DNA from 3 places in the Shewanella morhuae genome. Region 3 is predicted to be linked to each of the others. Evidence: predicted binding sites of a transcription regulator. Region 3 holds the regulator's gene; each other region holds the start of a gene.
The links. Region 3 encodes MetJ, which represses methionine synthesis genes. Its sites were predicted from a motif close to TAGACGTCTAGACGTCTA; they were not measured.
Positions count from the first base shown of each region.

Region 1 (7,196 bases), 2.8 Mb from region 3:
TTTAACGGGCAGCTACAATCAAGGCGATAATTATCGTGAGCACAATGCTAACGAAACCGGTTCTATTTTAGGGCGTATTCAGTATAAAACTGCCACCGATTCGTTTTTTGTTGAAACCAGTTATTACGATGATGATCGTGAAAACCCAGGCTCACTCACCAAGGCACAATTTAAAGCCGATCCGCGCCATTCTGATAATACCCAAGAGTATATTCACGAGATGACCACCGCGGCACGTACCGGTTATCAGCACCAACTGACTCAACACTGGGCGCTTGCGGCGGATGTCGATTATAGCGATACCTTAGTTTCTTCGTTGAACTGGGGCGCTAATAGCCAAAATACCCGCTCAATGCTGATGTTTAGCCCTAAAGCGATCGCTAATTATACTACGCAGCAAGGTGAGCTGAACTTAGTGACAGGTTTAGATATTAGTCGTGGTAAGGCTGATTTTGATAGCATGCAACGTAGTAATGTGCAGCAGACACAGAGTGCCTATGTGCATGCGACAGTGCCTTTAAGCCCTACGTTAAGTTATGTGGTGGGTGGGCGTTATGCTTGGATTCAAGATGAATTAAAAGATGGTCAAGTCTATCCTCTGGGTATTGACCTTGATGAAGATGCCCATGCCTTTGAACTAGGACTCAACTATCGTCCTAGTGCCGAGCATAGACTGTATTTACGTGTCGATGATAACTTTCGTTTTGCTAAGGTCGATGAGCAAGCTTACACCCCTAAAGATGTGTTTGGCTTAAAGCCACAAACGGGTCGCTCCTATGAAGCGGGCTGGGATTGGACTCTTACTAGCCAAACTTTACGAATTAGCTTATATCGCCTCGATTTAGAAGATGAAATCGTGTTTGATCCTAGTGCGCCAATGCCAGAAGGTGGCAGCTTCCAAGGTGCTAACGTCAATGCTGATGCTTCACGTCGTTATGGCGCGAGTGCCGATTGGGATTGGCAGATTACTCAAGCGTTGCAGCTAGGGTTAGAATATAACTATACCGATGCCGAATTTACTGACGGTTTAAACGATGGCAAGCAATTGTCTTGGGTGGCAGAGCATACTGGGCGCGGTTATCTCAGCATGGATATTGCCGAACATTTCCAAGTATTTGCCGAAGCTATTTATACCGGCGATCGTTTTATCGAAGGCGATAATGGCAATGAAGGTGATAAGTTAGCCAGTTATGTACTGAGTAATTTAGCCCTTAACTATACCCGTGATGCTTGGCTGGCGAGTTTGCGCATCGATAACCTATTTGATAAAGATTATGTCAGTTCAGGTTATTATGGCGGGGCTTGGGGCGATAGTTACTACTCAGGCCGTGGCCGTGATGTACGCTTTACCGTGGGTTATCGTTTCTAAGCTTGATAAATCCTTTTTAAAGCCAGACTAAGTCTGGCTTTTTTATTCTTACATTCCATTCAATGCATAAATCTTAAAGTACGATAATTTTGAATATTGTTTAAGTTGTTTGTATTAACTGTCGTTATCTATAGTTGTTAGTGAGTTTGAATAAAAATGGGCGTCACTAATGCCATTACTGCGCTCTCTATAGCTAAAATGATGAGTATTTTGGTATGGTATGCGCTGTAACCGAACCAATACCAGTGCAAATTAATAGGTGTAAAGTGTTTTATGACAGATCTTGAGCAGCAGGTTTTTTCTCAAGTTAGCGCTATCATCGCCAATGAAGAACAAGTGATCGGCCGCCGAGGAATTTTAATTCCACTCAAAAAGGCGATCCTTGCTGAAGGCGATATTCGTAACGTGATTGATATTGTCTCGAGCGATCCGGCATTGTCAGCTCATATGCTAATGCGGAGTAATTCGGCGCAGGCGGCGGTGGTTGAAAACCACAAAGCGCGTTCGTTGAAAGAGGCGCTGATCCGCCTAGGTCAGGTGAATATCTATCGCTACGCCTTTGCGTTTTATCTCAAAGAACGCCTCGATGAGTTGCCTCAGCCCTATAAAAAGTTAGTTCATGGTTATTGGAAGCTAACAGAAAATATCGCCACGGATGCAGTAGACAGTTTGGTCGATATGGAAGGTGTTGACATTGATGCCGACGAAGTACAAACACTAGCCTTATTTAGTGTGTTTGGCCTCATTATCGCATTAACCGCATTTGCTTATTTAAATGCTAATGCCGAACAACCGTTCCCGTTGAGTGCGATTAAATCAGTGATTGATAATCAGCAACAGACACTAACAATAGAGGCCTTTGAGGCACTCGATTTAGATCAAGATTTACGCCAAGAGTTTATGATTGCGCACAATCTGCGCCAAACAGGTAACCCTAATTCAGCAGGTTTAATCCTGCGCCGCGTATTATCTATTCGTGGCTTACTGATGAATCCGCTGTAATTATTTTGCTCGAAAACCCTATAATGCGTTGATTAAATAATGAGTTTAAAGCAAATAACCAGCCTGAATTTTGTAGGCTGGTTATTGTAGAACGAATTAATTACCGTTGTTTTGACGGGATAACCCTTCATTTGCCACTAACTGTAACCACTGCTGAATCAATACAGAATTATTACTATGGCGGCGATAGGCGCCAAACAAGGGACGTTTTAAACCTTCTGCGCCCAGTTTTACCGTTGTTAAACTCAAGCCATGTGCCTCATTAATCGACCAGTTCGGTAACGCGGCGATACCGTCTTTGCAGGCGATACGTTGTAGTAACATCATGGTTAAATCACAGGTTTTTTGCTCGCCAGCTTCAACGCCAGCAGGTTCTAAAAAGTGACGGTAAATGTCTAAACGGGCCAGTGGCACTGGATAGCTGATAATCGGTAAACGCGTCAATTGTTTCGGGGTGATATAAGCTTCTTTCGCTAAAGGATGATCGTTGGCCACCACTAATTTCACTTCAAAATCAAATAAATGCTGATAAGCCAATGAATGCCCAGGCACAGGATCTGAGGTGAGCACAATATCTAACTCTCCCATTTCTAGGGCGTTAAGCGAATCGAACAGATGACGACTAGACAAGTCTAACTCTGCTAGTGGGTGTTGTTGCCTAAACTTTTCCATTACAGGCATTAGCCAGCGAAAACAGCTGTGGCATTCAATGCCGACTCGTAACTGATTAATTTCGGTTTCAAGTCCATTCTTTAGATCACTTTCGGTCTCTAACACCTTAGGCAAAATTTCTTCGGCCAGATGTAATAATCGCGCACCTTCTTGGGTGAATGATAGCGGCTTACTTTTACGCACAAAAATGGGCGAATTAATTCGCAGCTCTAACTCTTTAATTTGATGTGAGAGGGCTGACTGAGTGACAAAACGTTTTTTGGCCGCGCCCGCCAAGCTGCCACTTTCCTTTAGTGCCATTAAGGTGCGCAGGTGTCTTAGTTCGATCATGTTCACTCCAAGTGAATTTCGCTCATGTTGTGCTTGAAATCAATTCGGTTGCTGGGATAGAGATTAACACAATAAACTTCTAGACGTCCAGACGCCTGTTGTTATTTATCTCGGCAGACAGATTTTAAAGTGCCAAGAGAACACAACCGAGTGGGTGCGCGTGCCGAATAGGGCTCATTTCAAATAAAGGAAAATAGAATATGCAACTAAATAGTCTTGGATTTCCCCGTATTGGTCGCCGTCGTGAACTGAAATTTGCCTTAGAGGCTTATTGGCGCGGAGAAAGCACGCAAGCTCAACTTTGTGAGGTAGCTGCAGAACTTCGTCGCACTCATTGGCAATGGCAGAGTGAGGCGGGTATTGAGCAAGTGCCTGTAGGGGATTTTGCTTTTTACGATCAAGTGCTGACTTTAAGCGCCACGTTAAATGCGATTCCTGAGCGTCACCGTGGTGAAGGCAATGTGGATTTAGACACCTTATTCCGTGTTGCCCGTGGCCGGGCACCAACAGGCACAGATGCTCCAGCATCTGAAATGACCAAGTTCTTTAATACTAACTATCACTATTTAGTGCCTGAGTTGTCGCAAAACCAAGTATTTAGTATTGCTTATGAACAGTTTTTTGATGAAGTTAACGAAGCGAAAGCTCAAGGACACCAAGCTAAACCGATATTATTGGGGCCAGTCAGTTACTTGTATCTGGCAAAAACGGTAGGTACAGAATTCGACAAACTAAGTTTATTGCCTAATTTATTAACTACATATGCTGATATTTTGGCGCGCTTTACTACCCAAGGCGTCGAGTGGGTGCAGCTAGATGAGCCTGTACTAGCATTAGAGCTCGATGCTCACTGGCAAGCGGCGATTACTGAGGCTTATCAAACACTCAGCACCGCCAAGGTTAACATCCTATTGGCGAGTTATTACGGTGGTATTGCGCACCAGCAAACCTTAGTTTCAGCCTTGCCTGTTGCGGGTTTACACTTAGATTTAGTCACGGCACCCGAACAACTCGAGGTGTTTGCCAATGCACTAGGTAACGAGCAAATTTTATCGTTGGGCGTGGTTAATGGCCGTAACGTATGGGCGGCAGAAATTGACTTGATTGCAGAACGTATCGGCTCCGTGGCCCGTGATTTAGGTGATCGACTGTGGATTGGTACTTCGTGTTCATTGCTGCACAGCCCCGTGGATTTAGATGTTGAGGTCAAGTTACTGCCTGTTCTACGTAAACAACTGGCATTTGCTAAACAAAAATTATTAGAGCTGGGTAAGATTCGCCAACTGTTATTAGCGCCTAACTCAGATGAAGCACAAAAAATCACCGCATTTTGCATTGCCCGTCGCCAAGCTAAAGCACAATTGGCAGATAAGCAGGTTATTGATCGCGTTGATGCATTAACCGCAGCGGATTATGAGCGTGTGAATGGTTTTAGCGTGCGCCAAAGTGTGCAGCAGCAGAAATATCGTTTGCCATTATTACCTACCACCACCATTGGCTCTTTTCCACAAACCCCTGCCATTCGTGGTTTGCGTAGCCGTTGGCGTAAAGGCGAGTTAAACGATGCGCAATACACTGAGCAATTACAACAAGTTACCCGCGACACTATTGATCGCCAATTAAAACTGGGCATTGATGTGCTAGTACATGGTGAAGCTGAGCGTAACGATATGGTGGAATACTTTGGAGAGCAATTAACAGGTGTCGGTTTTAGCAAAAATGGTTGGGTGCAAAGTTATGGCTCGCGTTGCGTTAAGCCGCCATTGATTTACGGTGATGTCAGTCGTCCCAAAGCGATGACAGTAGATTGGGCTGAGTTTGCCCAAAGTCTGACAGATAAGCCTGTCAAAGGGATGTTAACTGGGCCGGTAACGATTTTGCATTGGTCATTTGCCCGTGAAGATATTAGCCGTGATGCGATAGCCACCCAATTGGCGTTGGCGATCCGTGATGAAGTGGTGGATTTACAAAATGCGGGTATTGGCATTATTCAAATTGATGAGCCTGCCTTTCGTGAAGGTCTGCCATTGAAGCACAGCGAGTGGCAGGTTTATTTAGATTGGGCGGTTAATGCCTTTAAACTCAGCGCCGCAGGCGTGACTGACGAAACTCAAATTCATACCCATATGTGTTATAGCGAGTTTAACGACACAATTGCCGCTATTGCTGCGATGGATGCTGACGTCATAACCATTGAGACTTCGCGCTCACGAATGGAGCTATTAAACGCATTTGAAGATTTTGCTTACCCAAATGAAATCGGTCCCGGTGTTTATGATATCCACTCACCCAATACGCCCAGTGTGGATGAGATAGTGCAATTAATTGAAAAAGCAGCGCAAAAAGTACCAGTACGTCAATTATGGGTCAACCCAGATTGTGGCCTTAAAACGCGCACCTGGGATGAAGTTGAACCTGCACTAAAAAACATGGTTGTTGCAACGCGGGAGTTACGTCGTCGTTTAGGCTAATACGTTCGCTTAAAATGCGCTTGCTCACTATCAATAATGGATGCCTTGGCATCCATTATTGATTTATTAATCTGAGTTGAGAATGGTCAGTATTTAATGTCAGTATTTGGGCTGGTAACGATAATTATCTATTCGATAGCATGTGACTAAGCGCGAGATAAATACAAAATAATAAGGCTTAGGCGTCGCGGGGCAAACCTTTTTCAATAATACGTACCATACGCTCGGTTTTTCGGCGGGCTTTTTGCTGCACGATTAATTCGTTATCGGCAAGGCGTGCTTGCTGGGCGTTCAATGCCCAATCGATATGCTCACGTACTATTTCATCAACTTCTTCATTATCTTGGCGAGCGTGTAATGCCGCAATAATGGTTTCACTTGCGGGCGCATTACCGAGCGCGACCGCGATATTTCTCAGCCAACGTTTATGGCCAATTCGGCGAATCGCACTGCCTTCAGTTTGTTTAAGAAACTCGGCCTCGGACCAAGCAAATAGATTAAGTAGGTCGGGTTGTTTTAGCTTGGGACGAATATGAAAGTCAGTTTCGACAGTAAGCGGCGCTTGACGATTGATTGGGCAGACCAACTGACAGTCGTCACAGCCATAAATTCGGTTGCCCATGAGTGGCCTAAATTCTTCGGGGATCGCGCCTTGCAATTCAATGGTGAGATAAGAAATACAGCGTCTGCCATCAACCACATAAGGCGCTACAATTGCACCAGTTGGACAAGATGTAATACAGGCAACACAAGTATTACAACCTTCTTGAATTGGAATATCCACGGGTAGCGGTAAGTTAATGAGCAGTTCACCTAAAAAAAACCAGCTGCCGGCATCATGATTGAGGATCAGTGAATGTTTGCCTGTCCAGCCGATACCTGCTTTTTCGGCTAACGGGCGTTCAAGTACCGGCGCTGAGTCGACAAAGGGACGAAAATCAGCTGCATCAAACCCGAGGGCAACTAGCTCGGCACTGATTTGGTCGCCTAGCTTTTTAAGCCGAGCACGGATTAATTTATGATAGTCGCGGCCACCGGCATAACGGGAGATATAGCCTAAATTTGGGTCGGTGAGATTGGCTGCAAAGCCAGCTTCTGGGGGTAAATAATCCATCCGCACTGATATAACTCGCACTGTACCAGGATGCAATTCCTGTGGCCTAGCCCGCATCATGCCGTGATTTGCCATATAGGCCATTTCACCGTGATAGCCTTTATCTAGCCATGTTTGTAGCTTAACTTCTTCAGCGCTTAAGTCGGTATCGCAAATACCCACTTGTGCAAATCCGAGCGCTTTCCCCCAGGTTTTTATTTGTAGCGCGAGGCGCGACAAGGTGCTGGCATAAGATTGA
Region 1 covers NZ_PYSG01000002.1:2,853,547-2,860,742, reverse strand. The annotation lists gene C9I43_RS12980 (TonB-dependent receptor) at 1-1,369, shown strand, start outside; gene C9I43_RS12975 (HDOD domain-containing protein) at 1,643-2,371, shown strand; gene C9I43_RS12970 (LysR family transcriptional regulator) at 2,468-3,373, opposite strand; gene metE (5-methyltetrahydropteroyltriglutamate--homocysteine S-methyltransferase) at 3,574-5,844, shown strand; gene queG (tRNA epoxyqueuosine(34) reductase QueG) at 6,023-7,196, opposite strand, start outside.
Region 1: a site for MetJ is predicted at 3,446-3,463, ahead of metE (5-methyltetrahydropteroyltriglutamate--homocysteine S-methyltransferase). Genes of this name have one in related genera too.

Region 2 (7,196 bases), 2.6 Mb from region 3:
CCAGCGCTGACACGGGTTTGAGTGCCATCAACAATACTGGAGCGCGGATCATGGTTAAAATCACATGAAACTAAGGGCTCGTCAGTATAGCCTAAAATACCGTTAAATCGCCCGTTGGCTGCGGACTCCAACACCTGATTAACCGTGGCTATATCAACAATTTTATCAAGGGTTACAGACAAGTCGATCGCGGTCACGTTAATGGTAGGCACACGCACCGAAATAGCCTCAAACTTATCTTTCATGTGCGGCAAAATACGCTCAATACCACGTGCAAGTTTAGTGTCTACAGGAATAATAGATTGGCTCGCTGCGCGGGTGCGACGTAAATCATCGTGGTAAGCATCAATCACTTGCTGATCATTCATCGCGGAATGGATCGTGGTAATCGCGCCACTTTTAACGCCAAAATGATAATCGAGTACATCGATCACCGGCACAATACAGTTAGTCGTGCAAGAAGCGTTAGAGATGACGGTATGTTCTGCGCAGAGTAAATCGTGGTTAACGCCATACACAATCGTGGCGTCAACATCGGCAGAGGATGGATGGCTAATCAGTACTTGTTTAGCGCCAGCATGAATATGGGCTTCACAGCTTTTACGGTCGAGTAATACACCGGTGGCCTCGTAGACTATGTCTATATCCATTTCATGCCAAGGGAGTTTTGTGGGATCGGGCTCGTGCAGAATTTTAATCGCATCATCGCCAATTAACATGTGATCGTCTGCGAGCTTCACTTTGTGGGCAAACCGACCATGGGTAGTGTCGTACTGGGTCAAATGAATAATGGCTTCAGGTTTAGCGAGTTCATTAATCGCGACAATCTGCATTTGCTGCCGCTTCCCTGACTCATACAAAGCACGAAGAATAGAGCGACCGATACGGCCATAACCATTGATAGCAACTCGGATCATTGAGGTCTCTATTTCCTCTAAATACAAAAACGGCCTGCAAAACATTGCAAGCCGTATTATACAGATTAACGCTTAAAAAGTTTAACCTTTTGTATTGAATCTAATCTCTTAAGCCATTAGCCCAGTGATTTTGCAGCATTCAGCACATTTTCAACAGTGAAACCAAAGTGATTAAGTAACACGTTACCTGGTGCTGACTCACCAAAAGTGGTCATACCTACAACTTTGCCTTCAAAACCAATGTACTTATACCAGAAGTCACTATGCGCAGCTTCAATCGCTACACGTTTAGTTACTGCTCGTGGCAATACAGATTCTTTATAAGCGGCATCTTGCTTATCAAACTCAGTAGTTGATGGCATAGAAACCACACGAACGTGTTTACCTTGTTCGGTTAATGCCGCAGCGGCATCCATTGCTAGTTGTACTTCGCTACCCGTTGCAATCAAGATAAATTCTGGCGTACCAGCACAGTCTTGCAATACGTAACCACCTTTAGCCACATTAGCTAACTGTTCGCTAGTACGCGCTTGAGCTTTAAGGTTTTGGCGGCTAAAGATAAGCGATGTTGGAGCATTGCGACGTTGAATAGCCGCTTTCCAAGAAACCGCTGTTTCTGCCGCGTCACATGGGCGCCATACGGCCATATTTGGCGTCATACGCAAGTTAGCTAATTGCTCAACGGGCTGATGCGTTGGACCATCTTCACCTTGACCGATAGAGTCATGGGTATAAACGAAAATGTTTTGAATCCCCATCAGCGCTGACATACGGACTGCGTTGCGGGCATATTCCATGAACATCATGAACGTTGCGCCGTAGTTGATGAAACCACCGTGCAGCGATGCACCATTCATAATGCCGCTCATGCCAAATTCGCGCACACCGTAGTAGATGTAGTTACCAGCTGGATCGTCCTGAATACCTTTAGAACCTGACCATAGTGTCAAGTTAGAACCCGCTAAGTCAGCAGAGCCGCCTAACAGTTCAGGCAACATAGCACCGAAAGCACCGATGGCATTTTGTGAGGCTTTACGACTTGCAATACCTTCAGCTTTGTCCTGTGATGCTTGAACAAATGCTTGCGCTTTTTCTTCAAAATCAGCAGGTAACTCACCTTTTAGTACACGGCGATCGTATTCAGCAGCCAGTTCTGGATAGGCAGTAGCGTAAGCCGCAAACTTTTCATTCCAAGCTGCTTCACGGGCAGCACCCGCAGCTTTAGCATCCCAACCTGCATAAACCTCGCTTGGGATTTCAAATGGGGCATATGGCCAGCCAAGAAACTCACGGGCTGCGGCAATTTCTGCATCGCCTAATGGTGCGCCGTGGCAATCGTGGCTGCCAGATTTGTTAGGTGAACCAAAACCAATAATGGTTTTGCAGCAAATCATTGTTGGTTTATCGGTAACCGCTTTAGCCGCTTCGATTGCCGCGCGGATAGCATCACTATCGTGACCGTCAACACCTGCAATAACATGCCAGCCGTAAGCTTCAAAACGCTTTGGCGTATCATCGGTGAACCAGCCTTCAACATGGCCATCGATAGAAATACCGTTGTCATCCCAAAATGCAACCAGTTTGCCTAAGCCTAACGTACCGGCTAATGAACAGGCTTCGTGGGAAATACCTTCCATTAAACAGCCGTCGCCAAGGAAACAGTAAGTGTAGTGATCGACAATATCGTGACCGTCACGGTTAAACTGTGCCGCTAAGGTTTTTTCAGCAATCGCCATACCGACAGCATTGCTGATGCCCGCACCGAGTGGACCCGTTGTAGTTTCAACACCTGGGGTGTAACCGTATTCTGGATGACCCGGTGTTTTTGAATGCAGTTGGCGGAACTGTTTCAGTTCTTCAATCGGTAACTCATAACCACTCAGGTGTAGTAAAGAGTAGATCAGCATTGAACCGTGACCATTAGAAAGAACGAAACGGTCTCTATCTACCCATTTAGGATTGGTCGGGTTGTGCTTAAGGAAATCATTCCACAGCACTTCAGCAATATCTGCCATACCCATTGGGGCGCCGGGATGGCCTGAATTAGCTTTTTGAACTGCATCCATACTTAACGCACGGATTGCGTTTGCGAGTACTTTACGGGAAGACATGCTCTCTCCTGCTTGTTTGTGAGGTCTAGCGGGCAATTTGGATGGATATTTTCCCCTACATCCGAAGAGGACGCAAACGAAAATGCACTAAAGCACTTAAGTTTAACCGATCCAAAGCACTCCAATTTACGTATATTGATCGTTAAACACGCTAAATACCCAGTATTAATAGCACTAGCATGTAAATTAGCATGGCTTATTTGTCACTGATACCTAACAACATTATGGATAAAATGGCCTAAGCTAGAGAGAGTTCGCATACGGTTTCAGATTAATTTAAAAATGAAAAGATGAATTTAAATGAATTAAATTCATCAACTTATATCATAAACCAAGCGATGATATTATCTTCACATTTGGGGTACACCTCACTTTATACGCAAATATTTTGCTTAGGGGGTGTCATCAAAGTGAAATTCCACTAAAATAGCCGTCTAGATGTAGATGCTTCTACACGTTTGAATGCTAACGACGAGATTTTCCTACTATGGCAAAGCACTTGTTTACTTCTGAGTCGGTCTCAGAAGGTCATCCCGATAAAATTGCAGATCAGATTTCTGATGCTGTGCTAGATGCAATTCTGGCTCAAGATCCAAAAGCACGCGTGGCGTGTGAAACTTATGTCAAAACTGGCATGGTATTAGTGGGCGGCGAAGTCACCACTTCTGCTTGGGTTGATATCGAAGAAATCACCCGCAGAACCGTGCGAGAAATTGGTTATACCAATTCAGATATGGGCTTTGATGCAGACTCATGCGCAGTATTAAACGCCATTGGTAAGCAATCACCCGATATTAATCAAGGTGTAGATCGTGCCGATCCTGCTGAGCAAGGTGCTGGCGATCAAGGGTTAATGTTTGGTTATGCCAACAACGAAACCGATGTATTAATGCCAGCGCCTATTACTTATGCCCATGCATTAGTAAAGCGCCAGTCTGAAGTACGTAAAAGCGGCACCCTGCCTTGGCTGCGTCCAGATGCGAAAAGCCAAGTCACTTTTGCCTATGATGATGGCAAAATTGTCGGCATCGATGCTGTCGTGTTATCGACTCAGCACAGAGATGACGTTTCACAAGCCGACTTAATTGAAGGCGTGATGGAAACCATCATCAAACCAGTTCTGCCTGCTCAATGGTTAAATAAAGATACTAAATTCTTTATCAACCCAACTGGTCGCTTTGTTATTGGTGGCCCTGTAGGTGATTGTGGCTTAACCGGTCGTAAGATCATCGTTGATACCTACGGCGGCATGGCCCGTCACGGTGGCGGCGCATTCTCAGGTAAAGATCCATCAAAAGTGGATCGTAGTGCAGCCTATGCCGCCCGTTATGTGGCTAAAAATATCGTTGCAGCGGGTCTTGCTGATCGCTGTGAAATCCAAGTGTCTTACGCGATTGGTGTGGCAGAGCCTACCTCTATCAGCATCGAAACCTTCGGTACAGGTAAAGTGTCTGAAGAACTGCTGATCAAGTTAGTGCGTCAACACTTTGAACTACGTCCATACGGCTTAACGGCGATGTTAGATTTAGCTCGCCCAATTTACCAAGCAACTGCCGCTTATGGCCACTTTGGTCGTAACGAGTTCCCTTGGGAAGCGACCGATAAAGCAGAAGCACTGCGCGCTGACGCGGGTTTATAATTTAAATCGTTTACGATTTAAGCTGCTATGATTACAAAACATAAAAACCGCTACCCAGCGGTTTTTTTACATCCTAAATTTAACTTAACCGATTAAATAAACCTGCTAACTCAATCTGCAACAAGCAGATTTAACTGAACTACATGCAAATGCACGGAAAAACGGCGCGCTAATAAAAATCCAGTGCATAAAAATTACTAAGCAACAAATCTTAAGACTCACAAAAATCATACAACTTAGAGCTAAATCACATTTCTATCAGCGTAAATTGCAACACCTTGACATCATTTTAATGTTTCCATACCCTTCGCTATATACATAACTATATATCGAATATTGTGGCATTATTTCATGGATACAAAGAAGCGTTTATTATTAAAAGCGTTAGCTTCTTGCGGCCTTTTAACTGCAGTACCCTCAACACTATGGGCGATGAATCAATCATTAGTCTTCCCATTTGGTAAGCTCCCTGCGGCTAACAAAATCCAACGCGTACTCAGTGCTGGCGCTCCTGCTGATATATTACTGTTAGCCCTAGTACCCGAAAAACTACTTGGATTTTCAGCCTTTGAAATCCCACGAAATAACCCATGGTTCTCACAAAGCATACAGACACTACCTAAACTAGGCCGATTATCGGGCCGTGCTAGCACCTTGTCGATTGAACAGTTACTCGCACTCAAACCAGATATTATTATCGACAGCGGCAGTGTTACTGACACTTTTCGCTCTCAGGCGGAGCGTATTACCGCACTCACGGGGATCCCCTATCTTTTAGTTAGCGGTAAATTGTCTGACTCAGCCGAACAAATCAGGCAAGTAGCTGATGTTCTTGGCGTGGTAGCAAGGGCTGAACCCTTAGCTAATATGGCTGAAAAAATACTAACTGATGCCCGCATCTTTTCATCAACTCAAAGAAAACCTCTGCGGTTCTATGCCGCCAGAGGCGCAAAAGGATTAGAAACCGGTTTAGCGGGGTCATTACATACCGAGGCAGCCGAACTACTTGGATTAGAAAATGTAGCAAAACAAGCTGGGCGCCATGGCCTTGGACAAGTATCAATGGAGCAATTACTGCTATGGCAACCGGATGTAGTTTTAACACAGGATGAATCCACATATCAGCACATTTTAACCAACAGCCAATGGCAAGGTATTAACGCTGTGCAGCAACAGCAGGTTTTACACTACCCTCGTTTTCCGTTTGGTTGGTTAGATGCACCACCGGGCATTAATCGTTTATTAGGTTTGCGAAGATTACATGCCCATTTCGATCCTAAAATACAGGCAGGGTTACAGGCAGATACACAAGCCTTCTTCGAGCTATTTTTCCATAGCACGCTCAGTGATGAGTCATACCAACAATTAGTGAAACAGCCATGATGATGTCAAAAACCATCGGGGTTGTGAGCTTACTACTCTTAATGAGTATGTTTTTAGCGCTCACAGCAGGCAAATATCCCCTCTCATTAGGGCAAATTAACGAACTGATTTTTTCTTCCCATTTATCCAGCGATCCTCGCCTTTCAATTGTATTTTGGCAAATTCGTCTGCCTAGAATGTTGGCCGCCATATTGGTGGGTGCCAGCCTTTCTGCCGCAGGTACGGCCTATCAAGGTATGTTCCGTAACCCGTTAGTTTCACCGGATATTTTAGGCGTTTCTGCCGGAGCGGGTTTAGGAGCAAGCGCGGCAATTTTGCTTGGATTACCTATGTTATTCATTCAGGCTTTTGCCTTTACAGGGGGCATTACAGTAGTCGTGTTGGTGTGTGTCATTGCCAAATTTACGCGCCGACAAGATCCGGTGTTATCACTCGTATTGATTGGGATCGCCATCGGCACTTTATGCGGTGCCGGGATTTCACTAATAAAAGTGTTTGCAGACCCTTATATTGAGCTTCCTTCGATTACGTTTTGGCTACTTGGTGGCCTAAACTCAATTACCTTAGATGATATTGCTATCGCTATGCCATTAATCCTCATAGGATTATTGCCATTATTTCTACTACGTTGGCGCATGAACCTTTTAAGCCTTCCCGATGACGAAGCCAAAGCAATTGGCGTTAATGTCACCCGCTTACGGATTATCTTTATCATTAGTGCGACCTTAATCACCGCCTGCACTGTGTCCATTGCCGGTATTATTGGTTGGGTTGGATTAGTGGTTCCTCATATCTGCCGCACATTAATCGGTGCGAATAACCAACAATTATTGCCATTGTCGATGGCGGTCGGTGCCATTTTATTATTATTTACCGACACCATTGCCCGCAGCGTCGGTACTGTAGAATTGCCCTTAGGTATTATTACCGCACTGATTGGCGCGCCATTTTTCCTTATTTTACTGATGAGGAGAGAGCGGCTGTGACTATCGTCAATTTCAATCATGCCGATATCGGTTATAACCGACATCCCGTCCTCCGCGATGTTTCTTTTACCGTAAAAACGGGAGAAGTGTGCTGTCTTTTGGGGACGAATGGTTGCGGCAAAACCACCATTATACGTAGCCTATTAGGAATTTTGCCGCT
Region 2 covers NZ_PYSG01000002.1:2,649,586-2,656,781, forward strand. The annotation lists gene epd (erythrose-4-phosphate dehydrogenase) at 1-917, opposite strand, end outside; gene tkt (transketolase) at 1,034-3,028, opposite strand; gene metK (methionine adenosyltransferase) at 3,516-4,667, shown strand; gene C9I43_RS12120 (ABC transporter substrate-binding protein) at 5,019-6,050, shown strand; gene C9I43_RS12125 (FecCD family ABC transporter permease) at 6,047-7,036, shown strand; gene C9I43_RS12130 (ABC transporter ATP-binding protein) at 7,033-7,196, shown strand, end outside.
Region 2: a site for MetJ is predicted at 3,456-3,473, ahead of metK (methionine adenosyltransferase). Genes of this name have one in related genera too.

Region 3 (7,196 bases):
GGCTTCAACCACTAATTCAGAAAATGGCTTACTGGTGTCGTATTTCTCAAATAACCAACACAAGGTGCCAGAAAAAATCCCGCCCACGGCCTCAACGCTATCACCGCTGTTACGCAAATCATTCAGCGCATGTTGAATCGGCAAACCTGCGCCGCAGCTGGCGTTATAGCGCCAAAATAAACGACGGTTACCTAACTGCTGCTTTAACTCACGGTAAAAAGGCAGTGGGCCTGATCCTGCGAGTTTATTAGCACTGACCACATGAATACCGCGCTCGAATAGCTCAGGGTATTGCAAGGTTAAACTGGCGCTGGCACTGATATCTAAGGCCACCAGCTCATCACATTTAACCTGTTCTAACTGCTCGAACAAATGCTCGTACTGCCAAGGCGTTGCCTCAGTATTAAACTCACTCTGCCACGCCGCAAGATTAATCCCTGCGGGCTTTATTAGGGCTTTACTCGAACTGACTAAGCCGACTAGCTCAACGCTAGCTTCAAGTTCATGGTCAAGTGATACTGAAACCGACTTAAATAAATCAACCCATGCTTCACCGATATTGCCTACACCCAGCAATAAAACGCCAATGCGCTTACGCGGGCCTGCACAGCGGCGATGCACCTTTTGCGTTAACAGATTGACCTGCGACTGTGGTACCAAAGTCACCAGACTTAAGTCACCGCTAAACAAAGGTTTAGCGTCACGGCTCAGTAAGCGAGCAAAACTGCGACGATAATGCTCAGCATCAGCACTGACTAATGCCACTAGGCCGAGATCTGTGTTGATCTGCTGATCGCTGATCCCTAATGCTTGCTCTTGAGCGTCGAGTAATATTTGAACTTGTTTTTGATTTTCAGCGGTATAGGCCAGCTCAACTCTTTGATGGGCAGACGTCCAATGGGCTAATGGTGTTAAACCCGCTGCGATCAACGAATCTAATAGGCTTGTTAATTCGCCCGTGAGCTTAAAGCCGAACAGCACGACTGCATTGAGGTTCGTCACCACAGGCGCGCTCGCTGACGAACTGTGGGGAGCAATCAAGGTAAAGTCAGTGTGCGATGCATAACTTGAGCGCACCGCTAAACTCACTTCGGTATTAAACAGCGGCTGCAAAGTGCGGCAATGCAATACCGGTGAGCCTAAACGCGCTAGACGGTCGGCTTCAGCAAGAGACATGCTTTTCAGTAATTTGGCATCGTTGATTTTATTCGGGTCAGCATTGAACACCCCTTCTACATCAGTCCAAATGGTTACCCGCTCAATATCGGCAAGGCTGGCAATTAAGCTAGCACTAAAATCTGAGCCGTTACGGCCAAGTAATAGCGTATCACCACGCTCGTTGGCGCAGATAAACCCTGTGATAACCAGTCGCTCATTTGGGTGCGTTGCCAATAACGCTTGTACTTTAGCACGGGATTCTTGCAGCCGAATTTGCGGTACTGCGGCTTCATCGGCAATTAAAATGGAACAGGCATCCACATGGCTTGCGGCCACACCAGATTCGCGCAGCAGCGCCGCCATCAAACGAGCCGACCAACGCTCGCCAAAACTGACCACGTAATTCACTTGGTATTCGTTATGCTGTTCAAGTGATAACAAAGTCACTAATTGCGATCTATCGGTACTTAAACGCTCGCGTAAATCGCGGGCCTGCTCACTGGATAACAGTTGTTCAATCAAACCTTGTTGGTAGCTAATTAAGACCTGTAATTCTTCTTGCCATAATTGCCCAGCATCACGCAGCGATAGTAATTTATACAGGAAATTGGTGCTTTTACCCGCAGCAGATACCACCACTAAATCATCACTATGACCGTGGGTTAATAGAATATGGGCGACTCGGCGATAACAATCGGCATCCGCTAAACTGGAGCCACCAAATTTGTGTAAGTGACAACGTGCCATCTAGTATTCCTCTACTGACAAGCCGCAGCTGCGGCAAGTCCTGCTTGAATATCTGCAACTAAATCGGCGGCATCTTCAATCCCCACCGACAGACGCAATAGGGTCTCTTTTATGCCCGCTTCAAAACGCGCCTGCGGCTCCATTGCTCTATGGGTCATAGTTGCAGGCACTGCCACTAAACTTTCAACGCCACCTAGGCTTTCTGCCACGCTAAATAACCTGAGCGCACCTAAAAAAGCTACGACTTCGGCCTCGCCGCCCTTGAGCTCAAAACTCAGCATAGCGCCAAAGCCTTTTTGCTGCTTAGCGGCAACGGCATGACCGGGATGATCCGCAAGACCAGGATAATAGACTTTGCTCACCACAGGGCTTTGGGTTAACACGGCTACAATACGCTGGGCATTGGCTTGATGCTCACGAATACGTACCGCTAAAGTACGCAGACCGCGCAGGGTTAAGTAACTGTCAAAAGCCGACCCAGTTAAGCCTAGCGTGTTCGACCACCAATGTAAGTTTTCGCCGATTTGTGCATCTTTGGCGATCACAGCGCCACCAACCACATCACTGTGACCATTGATATATTTAGTGGTGGAGTGGATAACAATATCCGCGCCTAACAATAGGGGTTGTTGCAATATCGGCGATAAAAAAGTGTTATCGACCACCACCAGCGCACCAATCTCATGGCTCACTTTAGCAATGGCCTCAATATCGACCACGCGCAATAATGGGTTCGATGGGGTTTCGAGCCACACCATTTTTGGTTTTTGTGCTATCGCAATCGCTAACGCTTGGCTGTCGGTTTGGTCAACCACAATTAGCTTAAATTGGCCTTTCTTTGCTAAGTTGATAAATAAACGGTAAGAGCCGCCGTAGCAATCGTGGGGCACAACTAATAAGTCATCAGGCCCAAGTAAGGTAGTGACTAAAGTGATGGCCGCCATGCCCGTGCAAGTCACTATGCCAGTGGCCCCCTTTTCTAATTGCGCTAACGCATCGCCTAAAATGCAGCGAGTAGGATTGCCTGAACGACTGTAATCAAATTCGCGGGGATTTTTATGACCATCAAAGGCGTAATTAGTCGACAAATAAATCGGTGGCACTACTGCGCCATATTGGGTATCAGTTTCGATACCCTGACGCACTGCCAGTGTGGCTAATTGATGCTCTGCCATGGATGGGCTCCTAAATTCGGTAGACAGATAGAGATGTCTGGACGTCTAAATGTACCTAAGCCCAGCGCTATCGTCAATAGGAGTTAAGACGTTTAGACGTCTAAACATAAAGAAATCTATTTGCATCATAAAGAAATAGTCGCAATAATTTGACTGTTGTTGGTAAGAGTTTAAAATCTGCCCCGAATTTAGCGTTATAACAGGTGAGTCAATGACTGAATGGAATGGGGAATACATCAGCCCCTATGCTGAACATGGCAAGAAGAATGAACAAGTAAAAAAAATTACTGTGTCTATTCCGCTCAAAGTGCTTAAGGTCCTTACGGACGAACGAACTCGTCGTCAGGTCAATAATTTGCGTCACGCCACCAACAGCGAGTTGTTGTGTGAAGCATTTTTGCACGCCTATACTGGCCAGCCATTGCCGAATGATGAAGATCTGTCAAAAGACAGTCCTGATAGTATTCCTTCTGAAGCCAAGTTGTTGATGGATCAAATGGGAATCGAGTGGGAAGATATGGAATAGCGATTCATCGCATCAAATATCACAGTGCTCATCAATAGGGATCGTTAACGATCCCTTTTTGTTTATATCCAAATACCCTCAACACACAATGCACATTTTGAGATTGTTTGAGTATTAGGAATACTTATGTTTTCAATGATTGACCCGCAAACACTCGCCTTAGCCTCGCTAGCTGTGTTTCTTGGTGCTTTAACTCAGAGCCTGATTGGATTTGGTCTTGCGGTTGTCGCCAGTCCACTACTGTATATTATCAATCCACAGCTTGTACCTGGTCCCGTGATTGCAATGGGGTTCACAATCTCCCTACTGACCTTAATGCGCGAGCGTGGCCACTTAGAATTCAATGGCTTGCAATATGCTCTTATCGGCCGAGTGCCTGGTGGTTTTATCGGCGCAAGCCTGTTGTTGTTTGCGCCACAATCCATATTAGGTTTATCTATCGCTGCCATTGTGGCCGTAGCGGTTATTCTTAGCCTGTACAAATTTAGCCTACCAGTGAATAAAAAAACGCTTTTCGGTGCGGGGATCGTCTCAGGGATTTTCGGTAATATCGCCGCCATCGGTGGCCCACCGATGGCGATACTGTTAGCAGGTAAAGATGCCTCACAGTTTCGTGCTGCACTATCTGCCTTTTTTATTTTTAGCTCTGCCATTGCCATGGGGATTCTGGCGATTACTGGCTTATTAGAAATAAAGCACCTGTGGTTGTCGTTAATGTTGCTACCTTCGGTGATTTTAGGTTATTTAGTCGCGGGGCGATTAGTGGGCCGAGTCGATAAAGATAAGACTAAAATGGCGACTTTGATTCTTTGCAGTATCAGTGCCTTAGTATTAACGGTGAAATCCGTTATTGAGCTATTAGCCTAATAAGTTGTCCTTTACGGGTAAAATACCTTTGCATTCTGGTAATAGAAAAGCACTGATATTATCAGTGCTTTTCTTTATCTATCAATATCTAAAGCCAGTTCACGCTCAACTTAAATAGCTTTGTCCTGCATATACAATAAAATGTCTTAAGGCGAGCACGCCCGTTAAGCTAGCACACGCCACCATAATCATTGCCCCCTTAGTGTGACGCGTCGCAGCTGGTAACAGCATAAACAGCAGCGGAATACCAAAGCCAATTCCAACAACCCCTACCCAGAACACGCTAGCCCATAAACCAGAACTTAACGATGCCAACGCCGCAGCCGCCGCGCCACCTTTAAAGTACAAGGCGCAAAACAACATGAACAGTAGCAGGATTTCAATCGCCATTACGGGCAACTCTAAACCGTGCATCTTCACTAAGGTTTTATCGTGGCTATCGGTTTTAAACATCACTAACGCCAATAACGCATTGGCCGCCGCTCCCGCCGATAAACCTGATACTAAAAATAGCGCCGGTAATACCGCTGTATTGAGCATTGGATAAGCATTCATCGCCGATATTAAGAAACCAGTGTAAGCGCCAACGCCAATGGCGAGGACAAACAGCAGCACTTCAATCAGTTTTCTAAATGGCATAAGTAACTTAGCGACAGGAGTGAGGAAACCCAAACCCCATTTGGGTAAGTCATCCCGCAGCACTAACACCGCATAGGCGAACGCTAAGGGCGAATAAGCCAGTAGCGCGAGTACACCAATAGCCATCACAGATTGGAAGTTATAGTGAATTAAAATCAGCCAGAAATGGAATGGTTTAGTTAAATCAAACACTAAGCAAGCCAAACCTAAGCTAATTGCTACTGGTCCAATAATGGCAGCCGCTTTGAGAATACCGCTTTCAGCACCAGTGCTGAGTTCATTATTCGCCCAGCGTAAACTAATGCCAATCAATAAACTGCCGGCGGATAACCCCGCCATAAATAAGTAGACGGCAATGACCCAGTGCCAAGTGACGGGATCATATTGCGCCATATCGCCCCAAGTATTGTTCATAATCCAATCCCCCCTCTTTTGGTAGGAACGCGATATACCCTAGGCTTAGTGCCTAAGTGGGTTTTATCTTGATAGGTTATTTTAGTGTTGAGCATGATGGCGACTTCACTGTGTGGATCATTAGCATCGCCAAACACTAAGGCATCGGTTGGACATACCGTTACGCAGGCGGGTTCTTCGCCACGCGCTAAGCGGGTGTCTTTACAGAAGTTGCACTTATCTGCCGCTTTGGTTTCTGGGTTCATAAAGCGTACTTTATAAGGACACGCAGCCACGCAGTACATACAGCCGACACACTTATCGGTGTGGATAGAAATAATACCGTCTTCACCCACATAAGCCGCGCCCGTTGGGCACACCTTTACGCAAGGTGCATCTTCACATTGCTGGCAAGATACTCTGTGGTATTTAAAATGCAGATTAGGCATTTCTCCAAACGGCCCTTCAACACGCACCTGTAGACGGGTTACGCCTTCGGGTACACCATTTTCACTGCGGCACGCCACGTTACAAGCTTGGCAGCCAATGCACTTATTCTCGTCGTGCACCATTACATATCGTTTATTCATTTAAGCCTCCGATTAGCGCTTTGCCAGCGTGACGCCCGTGGTGTGCACTGTCATACCGCACACGGGAGCTGTAACATGGGGAAGTAAATTACCGCAGTGGATACCTTTGCCTGTCGCTCTAACCAACTCTTTGTTTTTAGAACCAAAGCCCATATAAGCAAACACGGTATCTTGGCGAATACCCGGTGTGACTAAGGCATGACCTTCTTCAGTGCCCACACTACTGGTAAGCCGGATTGGGTCGCCATTGCTGATCCCTAACTTGCCCGCTGTAACAGGGTGAACCCATACGGCATTATCCGACATCAAGCTTGCCAACATAGGCACATTGTGGGTTGCGCCATTGGTATGCACCGCCACTTTGCCTTGGATAAAGTACAACTCATCTGCTTTTTTGAGTGTCACTTCGCGAAACTTAATCACCCCGCGCCCCGGCGCCATCGCTTCAACTTTGGCAGAACTCAGTTCAATTTTACCGCTGGGCGTTTTAAAGCTGAGTACGCTGGCGTAAGTACCATCATCGTCCATCGGCCGCGCGCTTGGATAAGCCTTAGTAAAATCAGCCACCATTTTGGCATCGCGTAGCATTAGCGGTTTACCAAAGCTCACAAAACCTTCGTCTTTAATGCGTCGCAGTAGATCTGTATCGCGGTTAACCTGCAGCATTTGCAGTGTCTCCATGTTTTCCCATGGATAAAACTCGCCAAGACCCATCGCCACGCCAATATCCTTAAAAATCTGCCAAGATGGCTTAGTGTCACCTAAGGTTTCAACAACCCGTTGACGCACATAATAAGCAGGGTTTTTACCGGATTTATCGGCAATTTCTTCGTCACGTTCAAGATAGGTCGATTCGGGTAAAATCACGTCGGCATAAGCGGCGGTTTCACTAATATACACATCGCACACCGCCACAAAGTCGAGCTTTTTCAAGGTTTCAACCACCCGAGCTCTGTCGGTCAGCGTCTGCATTGGGTTAGTGCGTGACATCACCCAGCCGTGCAATTGATAAGGCACAGCGCTTAATGTCGCATCGAGAATGGTTTGATACACGCCGCCTGAGGTCCACATCATGGCGTATTGCTCTTCCACCTGATCGAT
Region 3 covers NZ_PYSG01000002.1:51,791-58,986, reverse strand. The annotation lists gene C9I43_RS00820 (bifunctional aspartate kinase/homoserine dehydrogenase II) at 1-1,905, opposite strand, end outside; gene metB (cystathionine gamma-synthase) at 1,917-3,080, opposite strand; gene metJ (met regulon transcriptional regulator MetJ) at 3,292-3,606, shown strand; gene C9I43_RS00805 (sulfite exporter TauE/SafE family protein) at 3,733-4,473, shown strand; gene nrfD (NrfD/PsrC family molybdoenzyme membrane anchor subunit) at 4,579-5,526, opposite strand; gene C9I43_RS00795 (4Fe-4S dicluster domain-containing protein) at 5,523-6,095, opposite strand; gene phsA (thiosulfate reductase PhsA) at 6,108-7,196, opposite strand, start outside.